Regions from separate parts of the Streptosporangium sp. NPDC002544 genome, predicted to be linked through region 2. Evidence: riboswitches for the same ligand, from Rfam matches in the RefSeq annotation. Region 2 holds a riboswitch; each other region holds the start of a gene.

Region 1 (6,154 bases), on a different contig from region 2:
CGCGGCTGCGGGTCCCGCCGCGTCGATCACTATCTCCCGCACGCCGGTGACCCGCTGGATGTCGAGGACCGTGTCGGCGTCGCACGCCGACAGTGAGTGGCCGCCACGGTGCCGCGCGTAGGTGTCCGCCGAGGTGTACCCGAGCAGGACACGCTCACCGGCCTGCGTCGTGCCGAGCACGACGGAGCGGTCAGGTCGCACGGCGACCAGGAGTCCCCATTCGGCAAGCGCCGCCAGCAGCCGGTGCGGCTCGCCGTGCTGCGCGAGGACGTTGCCGAGAGCGGGGTTCCCGATGCTCATATGAGGAACGATAGGTAGTGACCCACGGCTTATCAGGGTAATCGCGAAGTTTTCTTAGGATCAAGACCAACTTGAATTTTTGGCGCATGGGATGCGTCAGGGGCGGGTACCGGCGTGCTGGATCATGGAGGCGGTCGCGTCTCGCATCTCGGGACACTCGTGAATACGTTCACAAGCGCCGATAGACTACGTGAGGTCCGTGCACCCTCACCGCCTAGTAAGGATCCAGCCTGTGAACAAGCCCGTCGTACTGGTCGCCGAGGAACTTTCCGAGGCCGGTCTCGCGGTCCTGGGCGCGGACTTCGAAGTCCGCCACACCGACGGCGCCGACCGTGCCCAGTTCCTGCCCGCGCTCGCCGACGTGGACGCGCTCATCGTGCGCAGCGCCACGCAGGTCGACGCCGAGGCGATCGCCCACGCGCCCAAGCTCCGCGTCGTCGCCCGCGCCGGTGTCGGTCTGGACAACGTCGACGTGGAGGCCGCCACCAAGGCAGGCGTCATGGTGGTCAACGCGCCGACCTCCAACATCACCAGCGCCGCCGAGCACACCGTCGCGCTGATCCTCGCCTCCGCCCGCAACGTCGCCCAGGCGCACTCCGCGCTCAAGGGCGGCGAGTGGAAGCGCTCGAAGTACACCGGCGTGGAGCTCGACGAGAAGGTCGTCGCCATCCTCGGTCTCGGCAAGATCGGCCAGCTGGTCGCGCAGCGCCTCCAGCCGTTCGGTGTCGAGCTGATCGCCTACGACCCCTACCTGCAGCCGGCCCGCGCCGCGCAGATGGGCGTCCGCCTGGTCACGCTGGAGGAGGCCCTGCGCGAGGCCGACTTCATCACGGTGCACCTGCCCAAGTCCAAGGAGACCATCGGCCTCATCGGTGACAGGGAGCTGCACGCGGTCAAGCCGAACGTCCGCCTCGTCAACGTCGCCCGCGGCGGCATCATCGACGAGAACGCCCTCTACTCCGCGATCAAGGAGGGCCGCGTCGCCGGGGCCGGCATCGACGTGTTCCCGAAGGAGCCGGTCACCGACAGCCCGCTCTTCGAGCTCGACCAGGTGGTCGTCACCCCGCACCTGGGCGCCTCCACCCACGAGGCCCAGGAGAAGGCCGGCACCCAGGTGGCGCGTAGCGTGAAGCTCGCCCTGGCCGGGGAGTTCGTGCCCGACGCGGTCAACGTCCAGGGCGGTGCCGTCGCCGAGGACGTCAAGCCGGGCCTGCCGCTGGCCGAGAAGCTCGGCCGGGTGTTCACGGCTCTCGCGGGCGAGGTCGCCACCAAGCTCGACGTCGAGGTGCGCGGCGAGATCGCCGCCCACGACGTCCGCGTGCTGGAGCTGGCCGCGCTCAAGGGTGTCTTCACGGACGTGGTCGAGGACTCCGTCACCTACGTCAACGCCCCGCTGCTGGCCAAGGACCGCGGCGTCTCGGTCGAGCTGGTCACCAGCGCCGAGAGCCCCGACTGGCGCAACGTCGTGACGGTCCGCGGCGTCCTCGCCGACGGCCGTGCGGTCTCGGTCTCCGGCACCCTGTCGGGTCCGCGGCAGATCACGAAGATCGTCGAGGTCAACGGCTACCAGATGGAGATCGAGCCGACCGACCACCTGTCGTTCTTCACCTACACCGACCGCCCCGGCGTCGTCGGCGTGGTCGGCCGCATCCTCGGCGACCACTCGATCAACATCGCCTCGATGCAGGTGGCCCGGGACGTCAAGGGCGGCAAGGCCCTCATCGCGCTCACCGTCGACACCGCCATCCCGGCCGACGTGATCGACCAGATCGGCGCGGAGATCGGCGCCGACAGCGGCCGCTCGGTCGACCTGGCCGACTAGGGCCTGCCCCGCGGATCTTGCCGTGGCGAGGATCGGTCAGGCGGTGTCTCGCAGGGCGGAGGAGGGAGCCGTAGCGTGCTGCGGTGACCGACGACAACGCGGCGAGGCGCCGCCTGGGCGACCGCGGTAGGCAAAAGATCCAAGGGACAGGGCCTGGGCCCGATAGGCAAAGGATCCACCGAGGTGGCCGCCGCCCCGCATCGCGGGGCGGCGGCCACCTTTCGTCTCAGTATGTGAGAAGTGTGTACGCCGGGCGAGACGGTGTTCCGGCCGCCAGGTAGCCTGGGATGAAATGCGCCAGGTCCCAGCCTGCCGCGACGGGGCCTGACAGGGGTGGGCCGGCAACTCTCTGGCACCACGCCCCAGATCACCGGTCCGTGACCCGGACCCGTGACATCAGGCCTGGTCGGAGCCCTGATCGGAGTCTCGACCATTGCCCCTGCTCGCATGCGACCGAGACGAGATTCGCCATGTACGACATGTATCCCTGGAACCACGCCGAAGAGGTCAAGGACGAGGCCGCCGAGGCGCTCCAGACCGCCCTGGACCGCCGGGACAACGGTGGTTCCCCCATCCGCTGAACCTGTTCCCAGCGCCGGCGGGGTTCCCGCGGCTGATCAGCCGGCGTGTCTCATCCGCCGGTCGCGATCTCGATCTGCTCGGTCGACTTGACCCCCTGCGGATCGGGGCGCACCGCGCCGACGAAGGAGGACCGGCGCCAGGCGCTGAGCTTCTCCTCCTTGACCACGTCGCCGCTCCGCGGGGCGTGGACCATGTAACCGGGTCTGGTGATCATGCCGACATGGCCGAGGCCGCTGAAGAAGGCCAGGTCACCGGCCCTGAGGTCCTTCCAGGCGATCTTCTTGGAGAAGGCGGCGTACTGGTCGTTGGTGACGCGGGGCAGCTTGATCCCGGCGGCGCCGTAGGCGCGGAGCATCAGGCCTGAGCAGTCGAAGCCGCCGTTGCCGGTGCCACCCCAGACGTAGGGCGTGCCGCGCTTGGACATGGCCCACTTCACGGCCTTCTGCCAGGCGGGCCTGGGGGTCGCGCTTTTCACTGCCGCCTTCAGCCTGACGGTGCCGAGTGCGGGAGCTTCGGGGGAGGGGAGAGGGGCGGCGGCCAGGGCCGCCGTCGGCGCCATGGCCGAGGCCGCGAACACCGCGGCACCTGAGACGAGAATGGACAGGACGCGGGAGTACATCTTGCCGGACAGGATGATTCCTTCCATAAGGCCGGCCGGGTGAGCTGTCGGGCTCGGGCGTGGAGGCCGCCCTACGGCGCGAGAGTGCGCCGATTCGCCCCAAGGAATCCCGTGATGGCGGCCGGGAGCGCGCTCCGGGGGAGGAGCGGGTTCCCGGGGGCCCGGTGGATCCCGGAAAAAGTGGTTCCCCGGCTCCGTACGGGCCGGTAAGGGGGTGGTCCGTACGGATTAGGCATCGATGTGAATGGGGAGGACGATAACGAAACCTCGCGAAACGGTCAATAGGGAGCAAAAAAGGACAAAACGATCACATGGGTGGACGTGCGGACACGTCCGAAGAGTGAGACCGGTGTTCGATCACCGAGACGGACAGGTAAGGTGCCTGCATGGATTCGCGTAACATTCGCCTGGCGGTCATCCCCGGGGACGGGATCGGAGTCGAGGTCGTCACCGAGGGTCTGAAGGTCCTCGAAGCGGTCGGCACCAAGGTGGAGACCACCACGTACGACCTCGGGGCCAAGCGCTACCACGAGACCGGCGAGACCCTGCCCGACCCGCTGCTCGACGAGCTACGCGGATACGACGCGATCCTGCTCGGCGCGGTCGGCGACCCCAGCGTGCCCCCGGGCATCCTGGAGCGCGACCTGCTGCTCAAGCTCCGCTTTCAGCTCGACCACTATGTGAACCTCCGCCCGGTCAAGCTCTTCCCCGGCGTCGAGACGCCGCTGGGCAAGGCCCGCCCCGAGGACATCGACATGATCGTCATCCGGGAGGGCACCGAGGGCCCCTACGCCGGTGCCGGAGGCGCCATGCGCCGCGGCACGCCGCACGAGATCGCCACCCAGGAGTCGCTGAACACCGCCTACGGTGTCGAGCGCGTGGTGCGCTACGCCTTCGAGAAGGCGGTGGCCCGCCCCCGCAAGAAGCTGACGCTGGTCCACAAGACCAACGTGCTCACCTACGCCGGTGACCTCTGGGCCCGCACGTTCGACCGGGTCAGCGTGGAGTACCCCGAGGTCCAGACCGACTACTGCCACGTCGACGCGGCCTCGATGTTCTTCGTCAGCCAGCCGGAGCGCTTCGACGTGATCGTCACCGACAACCTCTTCGGTGACATCCTCACCGACATCGGCGCGGCGATCGCCGGTGGCATCGGCCTGGCGGCCAGCGGCAACGTCAACCCCGACCGCACCGCGCCGAGCATGTTCGAGCCGGTCCACGGCAGCGCCCCCGACATCGCGGGCCAGGGCAAGGCCGACCCGACCGCCACCATCCTGTCGGTCGCCATGCTCCTGGACCACCTGGGACTGGCCGACGAGGCGGCCCGGGTCGAGCAGGCCGTCGCCGACGACCTGCTCGAGCGGCTGGCCGGCTGGGCCGGCCGGACCACCCAGGAGATCGGTGACGACATCACCGCGCGAGTAGCCGGCTGAGGAAGCCGCCCCCTCGACCCCGATGCGCCTGGCGGCTCCTACGAGCCGCCGGGCGCTTTTTGTTTCCCACGCACTGCCGGTTTTCGGCATGGATGCAGTAGTTTCCCGTTACCCGGTCCAACGCAGAATGGACCCGAGGGTAAGCCAGACATCAAGATAAGGATCCGCGTCATGACCACCGCTCAGAAGCTCAGCTTCGACGTGCAGCTCTCCGACCACGCTCGCACCGCGGCCGAGCGCGAGCAGGTAATGGCGGCTCCGGGGTTCGGCCAGGTCTTCACCGATCACATGATCTCGATCGACTACACCGAGGGCGAGGGCTGGCACGACGCCCGGCTCATGCCGTACGGCCCGCTCAGCCTCGACCCCGCGACCGCGGTCTTCCACTACGCGCAGGAGCTCTTCGAGGGCATGAAGGCGTACCGCCAGCAGAACGGCGCGATCGTGACGTTCCGCCCCGAGGCCAACGCCGCCCGCTTCAACACCTCCGCGTTGCGGATGGCCATGCCCGAGCTGCCCGAGGAGACGTTCGTCGAGTCGCTGGAACTGCTCGTCCAGACCGACCGCGAGTGGGTGCCGACCACGCCCGGACACAGCCTCTACCTGCGCCCTTTCATGATCGCCACGCAGCCTGCGCTCGGGGTCAACTACCCCTCCAGGACCTACAAGTACATGGTGATCGCCTCTCCGGCGGCGGCCTACTTCGGTGGTGGGCGGGCGGTCAGCGTCTGGCTCTCCACCGAGTACACCCGCGCGGCCCCCGGCGGTACCGGCTTCGCCAAGTGCGGCGGCAACTACGCGGCGGCCTTCGTGGCCCAGCGCCAGGCTGTCGAGCAGGGCTGTGACCAGGTGGTCTGGCTGGACGCGAGCGAGCACCGCTACGTCGAGGAGATGGGCGGGATGAACCTGTTCTTCGTCTACGGCGACCGCCTGCTGACCCCGGCGCTCACCGGCACGCTGCTGCCGGGCATCACCCGCGACTCGATCCTCGCTCTGGCCTCGGACCTCGGCCTGCGGGCGGAGGAGGGGCGGCTGTCGATCGAGGAGTGGCAGCGGGGTTGCGAGTCGGGCGAGCTCACCGAGGTCTTCGCCTGCGGCACCGCCGCGGTGGTCACCCCGGTCGGCTCGGTCAAGGGCGCCGACCGCGCCTGGACGATCGGCGACGGCACCCAGGGGCCGGTCACCGAGCGGATCCGCGAGGAACTCGTGGGCATCCAGTACGGTTCCCGCCCGGACCCGCACAACTGGGTCCACAAGATCTGCTAGTCCCGCGTTCCGCGTGCGGCCCCGATTGACCCGGGGCGGTTACCTGCGGTGTCGGCTCTTACGCGGCATCTGACCCGGGATGATGCCCCACATGTGCGAAGTGGGGCAGCACGGCGACAGGTGCCGCCAAAG
Region 2 (6,154 bases):
GGCGCTGTGCAGGCCGGGGCCGAGGTCGACGCGGCGATCGTGGTGAGCATCCGGACGAACGCCGACCGCGCCGGAGCCTGGGCACGCGGCCTGGTCACGGCCGGACGGCGGGCCCTGATCGCCATCACCAGCGAGTTGACCGCCGGGCAGCTCGCCGCCCTGTCCCGCGTGCGGTTGCCACTGGTCGTGATCGACCCGCTGAACCTGCCGCAGACCAGGGGGGTCACCAGCGTCGGCTCGACGAACTTCGCCGGGGGCCTGGCCGCGACGCAGCACCTGCTCACGCTCGGACATCGGCGCATCGCCTACCTCGGCGGCCCGGCCACCGCCGCCTGCAACCAGGCCCGGCTACACGGCTACCGCGCCGCCATGGAGGCCGCAGGCGCTTCGGTTCCTCCGGGTTACGTACGGGCGGGGCACTTCCGCTACCAGGAGGGTGTGACGGGCGGCGCGGCCCTGTTCGACCTGCCTGAGGTCCCCACCGCCATCTTCGCCGGCTGCGACGACATCGCGCTCGGCGTGCTGGAGGCGGCCAGGGCGCGAGGGTTGCGCGTGCCCGAGGACCTCAGCATCGTCGGCTTCGACGACACCCAGGTCGCCTGCATGGCCTCGCCCCCGCTGACCACCGTACGCCAGCCGCTGCGAGAGATGGGCGGCGTCGCCGTACGCACGGCCCTGCGCCTGGCGGCAGGCGAACGAGTCGACTCCCACCACGTCGAACTCGCCACCGAACTGGTGGTACGCGGTTCCACCGCCCCTGTTGTCCCACCCGAGGGCTCCACCGGCCGCGACTGACCCGCTTACGGCCGCCCACCGGGGGTAGCGCGTGCCCGTCTCGCCGACACGGCCGTGCGGAGGTTGTGAGTTCCGGGCCGTGTCGGACCCGATCGCTACTCTCCCGCACATGGCAGTCCCCGAGATCATCCCCATCAGCTACGAACCCGACTACCACACCGACACCATCGGCCATTGGGAGGGCGGGCAGTTCCTCGGCTCCGTCGTCGCCGCCTTCCCCGAGGGCTACACGCACACCGACGACTGGCAGGCGCACAAACGCTGGCACGCCGTCCTGCACACCTTCGACGCCGCCGGCCACCACCTCGACTCCCGCATCGAGCGCACCGGGACCGACGACAACCACCGGGCCGCCGTCGACGCAGCGCAGGAGCGGCTGAAGCAGTGGCTCGATGCCCTCCCCGGCCTCCGCTTCGGCGACATCGCCATCCGGCCCTTTCGCCGCGACGTCGACGGCGTGCTCTTCGGCCTCGTCATCGAGACCTTCGAAGGCACCGAACACGCCGAGCTCTACCCGAACAACCTCGGCTTCTACGAACCCTGGGACGGCTTGTACGACACCTGACCACCAGATCCGTAGGGAAGGGCAGATACCTCGCCAGTGGCATCTCGCCCTGCTCAGGTGGTGGTTGCGGGTCGGTGGTGTGTGATCGTGTAAGCCATCTCCGCCCTCGGACTCCAACCCGCGTCGAAGGAGTGGTAGCGGCTCTCCCACTCCGGGCTCAGGATGGCCTCCAGCACCGCCATGGACCGGCACAGGTCGCGGAGCATCGGGACACCGGGCAGCAGACGGGCCACATCATGAGCAGTCATACGCCCATCCAATCGAACGCCAGTGACTGAATCGTGCCGGGTCTCGGGGACCTCGCTGTGTCCTGAGAGGGGATTACAGCGAGATCACCGCAGTTCAGGAACCTGGCGGCTCAGTACATCGAGATGTGCGGGTGGTCGTAGTGGTTGGCGGTGATGCCGCCGCGGTTGGACATGGTTCTCCAGCCGGAGCCGTGGTTGATGCGCTGGCGCCAGATCACGTACTTCACTCCGAGCTTGGCCTTGTTCTTGATGGCCCAGGCGGCGATCTCGTCGCCGAGCCGGAGGTTGGCGGCTGAGGGCATCGTGCCGCCGGTGCTCATCATGAAGTCGCAGGCGCGGCCGAGGGGGTGCTCGCCGCCGTCGTTCGCGGACCGGTAGCAACCGACGGCGTACGGGAGGTCGAAGCGTCTCTTGACGGCCTCACGCATGATCCGGGTCCGGTCGGTGATGTTGTCGGCGCCGGTGGGGAGTTGCGGGGCCCAGCTGCCGTCGGCGCGGCGCCCGGAGCCGACGGGGGCGAGCTGGTCGAGCCTGTTCTTGATGTCCTTGATCAGATCTTCGACCTCGTCACGCTGGGTCTGCATCTCCTTGGCCTCCTCCCTGATTTCGTCGGTGAGCCTGGCGGCCGTCTCGGTCGCCCTCTTCCTACGTTCGAAGCTCTCGGCGAAGCCCTGCAGATGGGCGCTCTGCTGGGCGGTGAGCTGCTCCATCACCGCGGCTCCACCCATGTCGTCGGCGAACAGCAGCGCGGGCAGGCCTCCGATGCTGCTCTGGTAGCGGAGCTGGACTATGGAGTCGACCTGCTTCTCCGCCCTGGCGTAGAGGTCGGAGGCCCTGGCCAGGTTCTGCTTGGCGACGGCCTCGGCCTTCTGTGCCTTTTTGAGGGACTCGCGCTTGGCCGCGTATGCCTCGATCAGCCCGTCGACCTTCTTGCCGAGCTTGGCCAGCTCGGCGCGGAGCTTGGCCTCGGTCGGCTTGGGCTCCGCGCTTCCCGCGGTGGGGGCACCGAGGGTGAACGTGGCGACCAGGCTCAGACAAAGGGCCAGAGCCGCATGCCGACGGAACGTGGGGGACGGGGCCGCCACGAACTCTCCTCTCCTTCCGCCTACCGGGTTAGCTGACGGGTTCGGGCTGGAGAACGCCCTTCCACCGAAGTGGTTTCACCCCAGGTGCGGTGGTTCCCCGGCTCCCGGGCGATGCGCCTGGGATTAGGCATATCGGCTGTTGCAGCCGATGTGGGAAGGATAGTAGTGGTAAACACAGGGTCACGCGACTTCAAGACGAGACCAATTGGTGATTAGTTCGTGACAACAGAGCGCAGAAGGTGTGCTGTCTCCTCGGGCAGCACGTCGTTCACGAAGGCACCCATGGCCGACTCGGAGCCGGCGAGATATTTCAGCTTGTTCGGCGCGCGGCGGATGCTGAACAGCTCCATGTGCGTGTACGACAGGTCACGACCGGTGTTGACCGGCGCCTGGTGCCAGGCCGCGATGTAGGGCATCGGCACGCCGAACAACGCGTCGAGGCGGCGGAGCACGTCGGTGTAGAGCGGTCCGAACGCCGCGCGCTCCGCGGGCTCCAGCCCGACCAGGTCGGGGACCTGCCGGTGGGGGTAGAGGTGAACCTCCACCGGCCAGCGCGCCGCGGCCGGGACGAAGGCCGTCCAGTGCTCGTTCGAGGCCACCACCCGGACCCCGGCCTCCCGCTCCGCGGCGAGCACGTCGGCGAACAGGTTGCCGCCGGTCCGCTCCCGGTGGCGCCCGGCCGCCCCGAGGGTCAGCTTGGTGCGCGGGGTCACGTAGGGGTAGGCGTAGATCTGGCCGTGCGGGTGGGCCAGGGTGATGCCGATCTCGGCTCCCCGGTTCTCGAAACAGAACACCTGCTCCACGCCCGGCATCGCCGACAACTCCGCCGTACGGTCGATCCAGGCCTCCATGACCAGCTCCACCTGCTCGGGGGGGAGCATCGCGAACGAGGAGTCGTGCTCGGAGGTGAAACAGACCACCTCACAGCGGCCGATCCCGGGACGGACCTCGCTCAACCCGCCGACCTGCTGATAGTCGCCCAGATAGGTGGAGAACGAGGGGAACCTGTTCTCGAAGACCACCACGTCGTAGGCCGCGGAGGGGATCTCGGTGAGGTTGCCGGAGGTGGAAGGGCAGAGCGGGCACTCGCTGGCCGGAGGCAGGAAGGTGCGGCCCTGGCGGTGTCCGGCCACCGCGATCCACTCCTCGGTCAGCGGGTCGTAACGCAACTCGGAGGCGGTGGGGCGGGGCGGCAGGTCGCGTCCGTCGACCGCTCCGCGGTCGGCGTCGTCGCGGCGGTCGAAGTAGAACAGCTCCCGGCCGTCGGCCAGGTGGGTGATCGTACGCTTCATCGGCCGACGCTCTCGCTCTCCTGCTGTGGCTCTGTGATGATCAGCTCTCCCACCGAGGCGGCGAGCTCCTCGCGGGCCTCCTCGGCCAGGCCGGAGTCGGTGACCACGATGTGGGCCTGGGCCAGCTCGGCGATCGTGCTGATGCCGACCGTGCCCCACTTGGTGTGGTCGGCGAGCACCACCAGGCGGTGTGCGGAGGCGACCAGCTCGCGGTTGGTCTCGGCCTCCAGCAGGTTGGGTGTGGTGAACCCGGCTCGGGCGCTCATCCCGTGCACGCCGAGGAAGAGGGTGTCGACGTGGAGTCCCCGGATCGCCGTGACCGCGACCGGGCCGACCAGCGCGTCGGAGGGGGTGCGGACCCCGCCGGTGAGCACGACCGTGCGATCGGCCCTGGGGGAGCGGTGGAAGACGTCGGCGATCCGGATCGAGTTGGTGATCACGGTCAGCTCGGGCACGTCGGTCACGTGGTGGGCGAGCGTCCAGGTCGTGGTTCCCGCGGAGAGTGCGATGGCGGTGGCGGGCCGGACGAGCCGGGCGGCCTGCTGGGCGATCGTCTCCTTCTCCGCCTGCTGGCGCGCCGACTTGGCGGCGAAGCCCGGCTCCTCGGTCGAGCCGGACCCGGTGGCGGTGGCGCCACCGTGGACCTTCTCCACCAGCCCGCGCTCGGAGAGCACCTCAAGGTCGCGCCGGATCGTCATGTCGGACACGCCGAGCTCCCGGACGAGATCGGCGACCCTGACCCCGCCCCTGCTCCGCACCCTCTCCAGGATCGCCTGCTGCCGCTGCTGGGCGAGCATTGACTCACTCCCTTTAATTCACCAGATTCCACCAAAATACCACGGCAGGTATCGGGAAATACTGTTGAATTATGGTGGTCATCTGCTCACAGCCGCTCAAGCTCCGCCATGATGTTCGCCCGCGCCGCCTCCTCCAGATCGGCGATGTGGAAGATCGCCGCAAGATCGAGCAGCGAGCGCAGCACCGCGGCCCTGCCGGATCTGAAAGCGTCGTCGGGCACGAAGGCGTACTCCTCGCGCACGGCGGTCGCGTAGGCGGCGTAGACCTCCGGCGACGCGCCCAGGATCGCCAGGTCCGCGTCGGACAGCACGGCCCCGTCCGCGTCGCCCGGTGCGGGGGCGTGTGTGACGGTCAGCCTGACCAGCCGGGCGACCGTGGCCACCGCCTCGGGGGAGAGCCCCATCTCCGGCAGCGCGCGCTCGGCCAGGATGGCGCTCCGCTCCTCGTTGTCGCCGCGCCGCGGGTCGTAGACGGCGTCGTGGAACCAGGCCGCCAGCCGTACCAGGTCCGGGTGCTCGGCATGAGAGGCCAGGGTGTCGATGTGGGCGAGCACGGCCTCCAGGTGGGTGGTGGTGTGATACCTGCGGTGCGGCTCGTCGTACCGGGTGATCAGTTCACGGCCGAGGGGTTCGGCCTCGGGGCCGGACAGGGACAGCCAGCGGGCCATCAGCTTCTCGCGCATGAGGGCGAGCCTAGAACCTGGCCGGAGGGGAGGACCCTCAGGTGCGGGAGGCGCTGATCGTCAAGGTTGGGGCAACGCACCCACCGGAGCGGGGCGGATCGCGGTTCGGGCCTTGTGCGCCGGGCGTCGCAGGAGGAACGTGAAGGTCTGAACCGGTGACATCGAGTCCCGTACGGGTCCGGAATCACGGGTCCGGAATCACGGAGGCCGGCACTCGCGGGACCTGGAAGGACCTCAGGGAAGGGGTGGTCGGCATGGCCAGAAGATCGCGTAAGGGCAAGGCCCGCAAGAAGCACAAGGCCAACCACGGCAAGCGGCCGACCGCTCGCTAGCCGTACTGATCACAGAGCCCGAGTCCACGGGGACTGGCGGTCACGCGCGGCGGCCCCAGGAGGCCAGCAGCCGGGTCTGCGCGTCGGTGTCGGAGGGCACCTTCCGGTGCTCTCCGGCCTGGTGCTCCCCGACGGCCGCGGTCTGCCGGTAGCCGGGTTCCGCGTCGGCGAACCAGGTGGCGCAGGCCGCGACCAACTCCGGGTCGAGCCGCTCGTCGGCGCCGATGGCGCGGGCCAGGTCCCAGGTGTGGATGAGGGCGTCGGCGAACAGTTCGGTGATGTACTCCCGGCCGGGCACGTCGCCGAAGGGCAGGTGGACGACGCGGTCGAGGACCCGGTGATCGATCGCCGCCTGGA
Region 3 (6,154 bases), on a different contig from region 2:
GCGTGGTGAAGAAGGACAACGGGGACGGCACGATCACCACGATCGAGGGCAACACCGGCAACGGCAAGGTCGAGCAGCGAGTGCGGCCTAAGTCCGACGTCGTGGGTTACGGCTACCCCGAATACAAGGCCTGATCTCAGAACCGTCGAAGGGGACACGGCAGGCGCCGTGTCCCCTTCGACCATCGATAGGTCATCGTTGAGGTCCTCGCACACGCATGTCTCGTTCGTACGGCGCCTGCCCACACCGCTCACGGCCGACCTCGACCACCCGGACTATAACCCCGATCCGGGATTCCCACCACGACGAAGCCGCTACACGTGCCCGACCAGCTGCGGTCCTTCCACGCCCTGGCGCGTGTCGGAGGGTGAGGGCAGCCGCAACCGTTTGAGGGCGACGTCGGTGCCGGCGCCGATGGCGATGCCCAGGTCGGCCTGGGCCAGCGCGGGGGCGTCGTTGACGCCGTCACCGACCATGATCGCCGTGGAAGTGGCGAGACCGAGCGCGTCGTGGCAGGTGATGACCACGACGGTGATGGCGAACAGGATCGCGACGCCGAACGGCTCATCAGCGAGGAAGAACCAGGCGACGAAGGTGATCGCGCCGCCGACCACCCGCGTCAACAACCCTGCGGGTCAATACAGCTAGCCGCTGCCCGGGGGCCTTGGAGTTCTGGCCTGCTGGACGAGCTTGACGATCTGCGCCAGGGCGGTGTCCGCGCCCACCCTGGTGGCGCGCACCCGTAGCGTGCCGTTGCGGTTGATGGTCGCGCCGATGACCGTGGAGCCCTGCTGCTTGTGCACCGGCAGGCTCTCGCCGGTGACCATGGACTCGTCCACCTCGCTCTCACCGTCCTCGACCACCCCGTCGACCGGGATCTTCGCCCCGGGACGGACCAGCAGCAGGTCTCCTTCGAGAACCTCGGCGGTGGGCACCTCGACCGGTTCGCCGTCGCGGATGACCACCGCTCTGGGAGGGGCCAGGTCGAGCAGGGCGCGGACGGCGTCGTTGGCGCCGCCGCGGGCGTGCATCTCGAAGTCGTGTGCCGAGGAGTGTGAAAAGCACACCAAGCACAGCCACTGCGCCATCTGTGCTCAGGCATGCCGTGCGTGTGAGCAGGCCTGCCGCGAGCTGCTCGCCACGCTGGGCTGAGCGAACACACCGGAAACGCGTCATCGAGGACGCGCCTCATACCATCTCACTTCAGTAGACCGATATGTGGGGGTGGTCGTAGTGGTTGGCCGTGATGCCACCGCGATCGGACATCATCGCCCAGGCTCCGCTACGGACATGCCAGATCCGCTGGCGGAAGATGATGTACATGATGCCCAGGCGCCGGGCGTTCTTGATCGCCCACGTGGCGATCTCGTCGCCCCGCCTGGTCTCGGCCGCCGACGGCAGGGCTCCTCCACGGCTGAGCATGAAGTCGCAGGCGCGGCCCAGCGGGTGCTCACCGCCACCCTGGACGCCACCGTCGACCCGGTAGCACCCGATCCCGAACTGCGGGCCGAACCGTTGTGCGATCAGCTGCCGGACCAACCGCATCCGAGGCGTGATGTTGTCGGGCCCCGACGGCAACTGGGGAACCCACGTCCCGTCGGCGCTTCTGGCCCCCGGGGTCGGATAGAGCAGGTCGATTCGGTCCTTGATCCTGTCGATCAGCTTCTCGGCCCGGTCCTTTTGGACGTCGAGCTCCTTGAGCGACTCGCGTAGTTCCGTGGCACGTTTCTCCGCCGACGTCTGCGCTCGGCGGTGAGCGTCGCGAGCCTTCATGAACTTCTGCAGCTTGGCGTCCTGCTCGCTCATGAGCTGCTGGGTGAGCGCCAGGCCATTCAGCATGGCGGTGGGATCGACGTCGCTCACCAGTGCGGAGGCCGCCCCGATCCCGCCGGTGCGGTACTGCTCGGCGGCCAGAAGACGGATCTCTCCCGCGGCCCGCTCGAAGTCCTGCTGCGCCCGCCGCAGGTTGCCGCGGGCCACCTTCTCCACCTTCTCCACCTTCTGCAGCTCGACCCGTCCCGTGTAGTACTCGGAGATCATGGTCTCTGACCGCTTCTGCAGCTCCGCCAGCTCCTTACGGAGTTCCTTGGCGGTGGGCTTGGGCTCGGTATGGCCTGCCGAGGCCACGCCCACACACATGACCACAGCGACGAACATCGAGACCAGAGCTCGAAATATGCTAGGACGCCGAATCCCACGGGACGCAGCCGTCACGCTTCTCCTCTCCCCGAAGTAGGGGGCCGCCTGTCGTGTGACGCCCCGTACTGAACTCCCTCCGATGGAGGCTAGTAGGTGATCCTGCACCAGCAGGACCATCGCGCCAAATCCGGCATGCAGTGCCCTGTACGAGGGCTTTCTTCGGCAGGTTCCCCTCCTTTCGGGCATTTCTTCTACTATGCTCAATCGTTACCGGCCGGTGATCTGTCTTCGAGGAAGGTGACCGGCCGGACGCCGAATCCTCACGGCCTCAGGCTGCGGGAACCGGGAACCCAAGTTCCAGTGGGGTGAATCCGCGACGCGCACCGCGGTAGGGCGGCTCCTGGCCCGACCCCGTCAGCTAACCCGGTAGGCGGTCGAGGAGAGGGGCGAACCGCCAACCGATGGATCCAATCGCTGAAGATCTGCTCGACGTGGTACGACCGGAACTCGGCTACCGGGAGAAGGACGACCAGTACACCAAGTTCGGCGCGTGGTACGCGGCCAACATCGATCCGGCCCCCCAGTTCAAGACCGCCCCCTGGTGCGACATGTTCATCGCCTGGGCAGCCAACCGGGCGGGAGTCGAGAACTTCGTCGGCGAGTACGCGTACACCCCGGCCCACGCGGTCTGGTTCAAGAGGCAGGGGGCCTGGTCCGACAGGCCCGAACCGGGCGCCCTGGTGTTCTACGACTGGTCGGGTTCAAAGGACACAGACGGGATCGACCACGTCGGCCTCGTGGAGAAGGTCGAGGGCGGCAAGATCCACACGATCGAGGCCAACGTCGACAAGGTGTGGTTGAAGCGGAAGGTCCGCGACGAGAGCAAGGTCGTCGGGTACGGGCTTCCACGGAAGGTCAAATCGAGCACCGTCCCGGTGAGCAGGTTTCCAGCCGCGATGCCGACCCCGGACAAGGTGTTGTAGAACCCGTAGTAGATGCCGATCATGCGTTCCCCGCCGAGCGCGGCGATGGTCGCCATTTCGAACGGGTAGATCATCATGGTGGCCAGGCTGAGGAGGCAGGTCGTGATGAGCGCCGACGCCAATGCCACGGCATACGCGAGCCAGGAGGCAGCATTCAGATGCTGGGGAGCCAGTGAGGTGCTGAGCGCCGGCGGTACGAACGATGCGCCCATCAGCCACAGCCCCCGGGTCATCGCCTGCCCCGATGTCCATCGCGCCTTGGCCCACGCGGCGATGCGAACCTGTCCGATGGCCGAGCAGTGCGAAGAGGGCGAGGATCCACCGCCGTCCGGGCTCGGGCCCGGACGGCGGCGTCGGCGGTCAGCGGGGTGGGACCTGGCCGCCACTAATTACTATAGTTAGTAGTAGATGTTTGTGCAGTGATTCATCAGCCTTCGATCTGACGGCCGGGCGGCTGTTCTACCCTGCGAGCCTTGACCATGCGATTCCTTCGCAGTGTCCCTATCGTTCACTTCCTGGTCACGATGTCCAGACCACTGCGTCATGCCGGCCGCTTATGCCCAGGTCGGGCAGGATCGCGAGCTCACGTCGTGTGTCTCGTGGCTGTTCGCTCCCACGGGGAGCTTCCTGCCCCATGTTCGCGCCGACTGTTCTACGATTATAGGTCGTAGGAAGATTGGAAAGGTCGGACCGCAAGCGCGAGGGGGGCGGACGATGGACGGCTCAGCCCGCCGGTCCACGTTGCTGGTGCTGTGCCGCTTTCTTCTGATCGCTCTGATTCTGGGCGTCGCCGGGATGCACACCCTGGGGCACCTGGACCACCGGCGGGGGCATGACGGCACGCCTGCCGCCTTCGGACACGCCTTTACCGCTGATCATGGAGTGCCGAAAGCACGCACCGTGCTCCGTCCCACCCTGATGCCCCAGGCCGGGCAACTGGTCTCAGAGCGTGATGACACTCCTCCGGCCCTTGATCCGAGCTCCGTCTGCCTGGCCGTACTCACCTCGTTTCTCCTTCTCCTCATCGGTATGGCGCCCCTGTGGACGCGGCAGATCTCGCAGGCCCGATCGGCCGACGCCTCTCCGACGCTGCTCGTCGCCCGCCCGCCCCCGCGGAGGACGGCCCTACGCCTGGCGCGTCTCTCGGTTCTGCGCGTATAGGCCGATCGCCTCCGCGGACGGCATCAAAGATCCGCCCGCAGACGATCGGCACGCAGATACGACTGACCGGAAAGAGATAGTAGAGATGTTCACCAACCGATCCGCCTTTCGCAGGCTCGCACTGACCGCCACGGCGGGAGTCGGCGCTCTCGCGCTGCTCACCGCCTGCGGAGGCGGTGACGACGCGATGACCGGCCACACCGGCATGACCAGCAGTGCCCCCGCTCCCGCCACTACCGCAAGCCAGGAGCCGGAAGCCTCCTTCAACGAAGTCGACGTCACCTTCGCGCAGATGATGATCCCGCATCACGAGCAGGCCGTGGAGATGGCCAAACTGGCCGAGACCCGGGCCTCCGACCCGGAGGTGAAGGAACTGGCGGCGAAGATCAAGGCCGCGCAGGGGCCGGAGATCGCCACCATGACCGACTGGTTGTCCACCTGGAAGGCTCCCGCCCCGGAGGGCCACGGCGGGCATGTCATGCCCGGCATGATGACCGAGGAGGACATGGTCAAGCTCCAAAAGGCAAAGGGCGCCCAGTTCGACCGGATGTTCGCCGAGCTGATGATCGCCCATCACAAGGGGGCGATCATAATGGCCAAGACCGAGCAGAGCGACGGGGCCGATCCCAAGGCCAAAGAGCTCGCCAGGACCATCGAGACCGCCCAGCAGGCTGAGATCAAGCAGATGCAGGAGCTTCTCGACCGACTGTAGGCCATGAGTCGGTCGGCGGTGTCCAGATATGATCTACATCTGGACACCGCAGGCTTTCAGCATCGTGGTTCATTCGCCGCGTTTGCCAGAAGTAGTGCTCAAAGGGATTCCTTTGCCTGTCCCGCCGCGCTGTGGACAGGCACGGTCGAGCCGGAACCAGCCGGCCGGCTTTCACCTCTGCCTGACTTCTGTCGAGGAAATCAACTATGTCAAGTAGTGGTAGGGATCCCTTTATAGTGAACAATCGAGCTTAATGCGCTTTTGATCTACTATCATCTATAGTAACGAAGCTTAGTTGCGGCTAGTCGCTTCGGTCCGTGCTAAGCGGGTGGGAGTCGAGCCCTCGCCTGCGGACGACGTGCGTGGGGTCACCGGGCATATGTCGGCAACCGTGGGGGTGCCTGTGGAAACGGTGGGCATGCACGGCTCTCACCCAGACGTGTTCGACGAGGACGGGCTTGAAGTGAATGAGGCATGGGTCAATGGTGTACGTATCGCCTACGACTTGATTGGTGAAGGCGAGCCGGTGGTGTTGCTCGGAGGGACGGGCATGCCCATCTTCTGGTGGGACGCGGGGAATGTGCGATCCGCACTGGTCAGCGCCGGGTATCAGGTCCTGGCGTTCGCGGCTCGCGGCGTGGCTCCATCGGAGGCGCCGGCTCCGCCGTACAACGTCGACGACCTCGCCGCCGACGCAGGAGCGCTGTGTGAACACCTGGGACTCCGGGATTGCAGGTTCGTCGGGGTGTCTCTCGGCGGCTTCACAGTCGAAGTACTGGCCAGAGCGCGCCCCGACCTCGTGCGGGCCGGCGTCTTCATCGGGAGTGCGGGACCGACGACGGAATTCACGCGCATGCTCACCCGAGCGCAACGGGATCTGTTCGCCGCCGTCGGCACGTTGCCGGACAGCTCCCTCCTGGTGGAGACATTGCGCACAGCCGTTCCCTCGCATGTGCTGCAGGACGACGCCCCCCAGGTCACCGAATGGATCGAGTTGCTTGCACTTCCGACCTGGAGGCACAGGGACGGCCTGCACGGCCAACTCGCCGCAGTCTGGGATTGGTTCGATGAAGATCAGCGGATGGCTCTGCTGGCCAGGATCGCTGCGCCCTGCCTAGTGATCGCCTTCGAGCATGATCTCTACTTTCCGCCTCGCGGG

Evidence for each region. Region 2 has a riboswitch for cyclic di-AMP ahead of ABT061_RS44320 (coiled-coil domain-containing protein). Riboswitches for the same ligand answer to the same signal wherever they lie in the genome.
Region 1: linked by a shared signal. The riboswitch ahead of ABT061_RS09960 (C40 family peptidase) and the one ahead of ABT061_RS44320 (coiled-coil domain-containing protein) in region 2 are both predicted to bind cyclic di-AMP.
Region 3: linked by a shared signal. The riboswitch ahead of ABT061_RS45655 (CHAP domain-containing protein) and the one ahead of ABT061_RS44320 (coiled-coil domain-containing protein) in region 2 are both predicted to bind cyclic di-AMP.

What each region holds. Positions count from the first base shown of each region.
Region 1 is NZ_JBEOWJ010000005.1:289,242-295,395, forward strand. It holds gene ABT061_RS09950 (hypothetical protein) at 1-300, opposite strand, end outside; gene serA (phosphoglycerate dehydrogenase) at 533-2,122, shown strand; gene ABT061_RS09960 (C40 family peptidase) at 2,754-3,350, opposite strand; cyclic di-AMP (ydaO/yuaA leader) riboswitch at 3,338-3,568, opposite strand; gene ABT061_RS09965 (3-isopropylmalate dehydrogenase) at 3,710-4,756, shown strand; gene ABT061_RS09970 (branched-chain amino acid aminotransferase) at 4,928-6,022, shown strand.
Region 2 is NZ_JBEOWJ010000050.1:27,820-33,973, reverse strand. It holds gene ABT061_RS44335 (LacI family DNA-binding transcriptional regulator) at 1-795, shown strand, start outside; gene ABT061_RS44330 (hypothetical protein) at 905-1,360, shown strand; gene ABT061_RS44325 (hypothetical protein) at 1,414-1,608, opposite strand; gene ABT061_RS44320 (coiled-coil domain-containing protein) at 1,719-2,693, opposite strand; cyclic di-AMP (ydaO/yuaA leader) riboswitch at 2,697-2,833, opposite strand; gene galT (galactose-1-phosphate uridylyltransferase) at 2,906-3,985, opposite strand; gene ABT061_RS44310 (DeoR/GlpR family DNA-binding transcription regulator) at 3,982-4,782, opposite strand; gene ABT061_RS44305 (HD domain-containing protein) at 4,869-5,465, opposite strand; gene ABT061_RS48500 (50S ribosomal protein bL37) at 5,720-5,797, shown strand; gene ABT061_RS44300 (TIGR03086 family metal-binding protein) at 5,838-6,154, opposite strand, start outside.
Region 3 is NZ_JBEOWJ010000055.1:7,994-14,147, reverse strand. It holds gene ABT061_RS45680 (CHAP domain-containing protein) at 1-134, shown strand, start outside; partial or broken gene ABT061_RS48510 (HAD-IC family P-type ATPase) at 389-1,043, opposite strand; gene ABT061_RS45665 (four-helix bundle copper-binding protein) at 958-1,152, shown strand; gene ABT061_RS45660 (coiled-coil domain-containing protein) at 1,204-2,157, opposite strand; cyclic di-AMP (ydaO/yuaA leader) riboswitch at 2,440-2,588, shown strand; gene ABT061_RS45655 (CHAP domain-containing protein) at 2,601-3,122, shown strand; gene ABT061_RS45650 (hypothetical protein) at 3,837-4,283, shown strand; gene ABT061_RS45645 (DUF305 domain-containing protein) at 4,369-4,995, shown strand; gene ABT061_RS45640 (alpha/beta fold hydrolase) at 5,435-6,154, shown strand, end outside.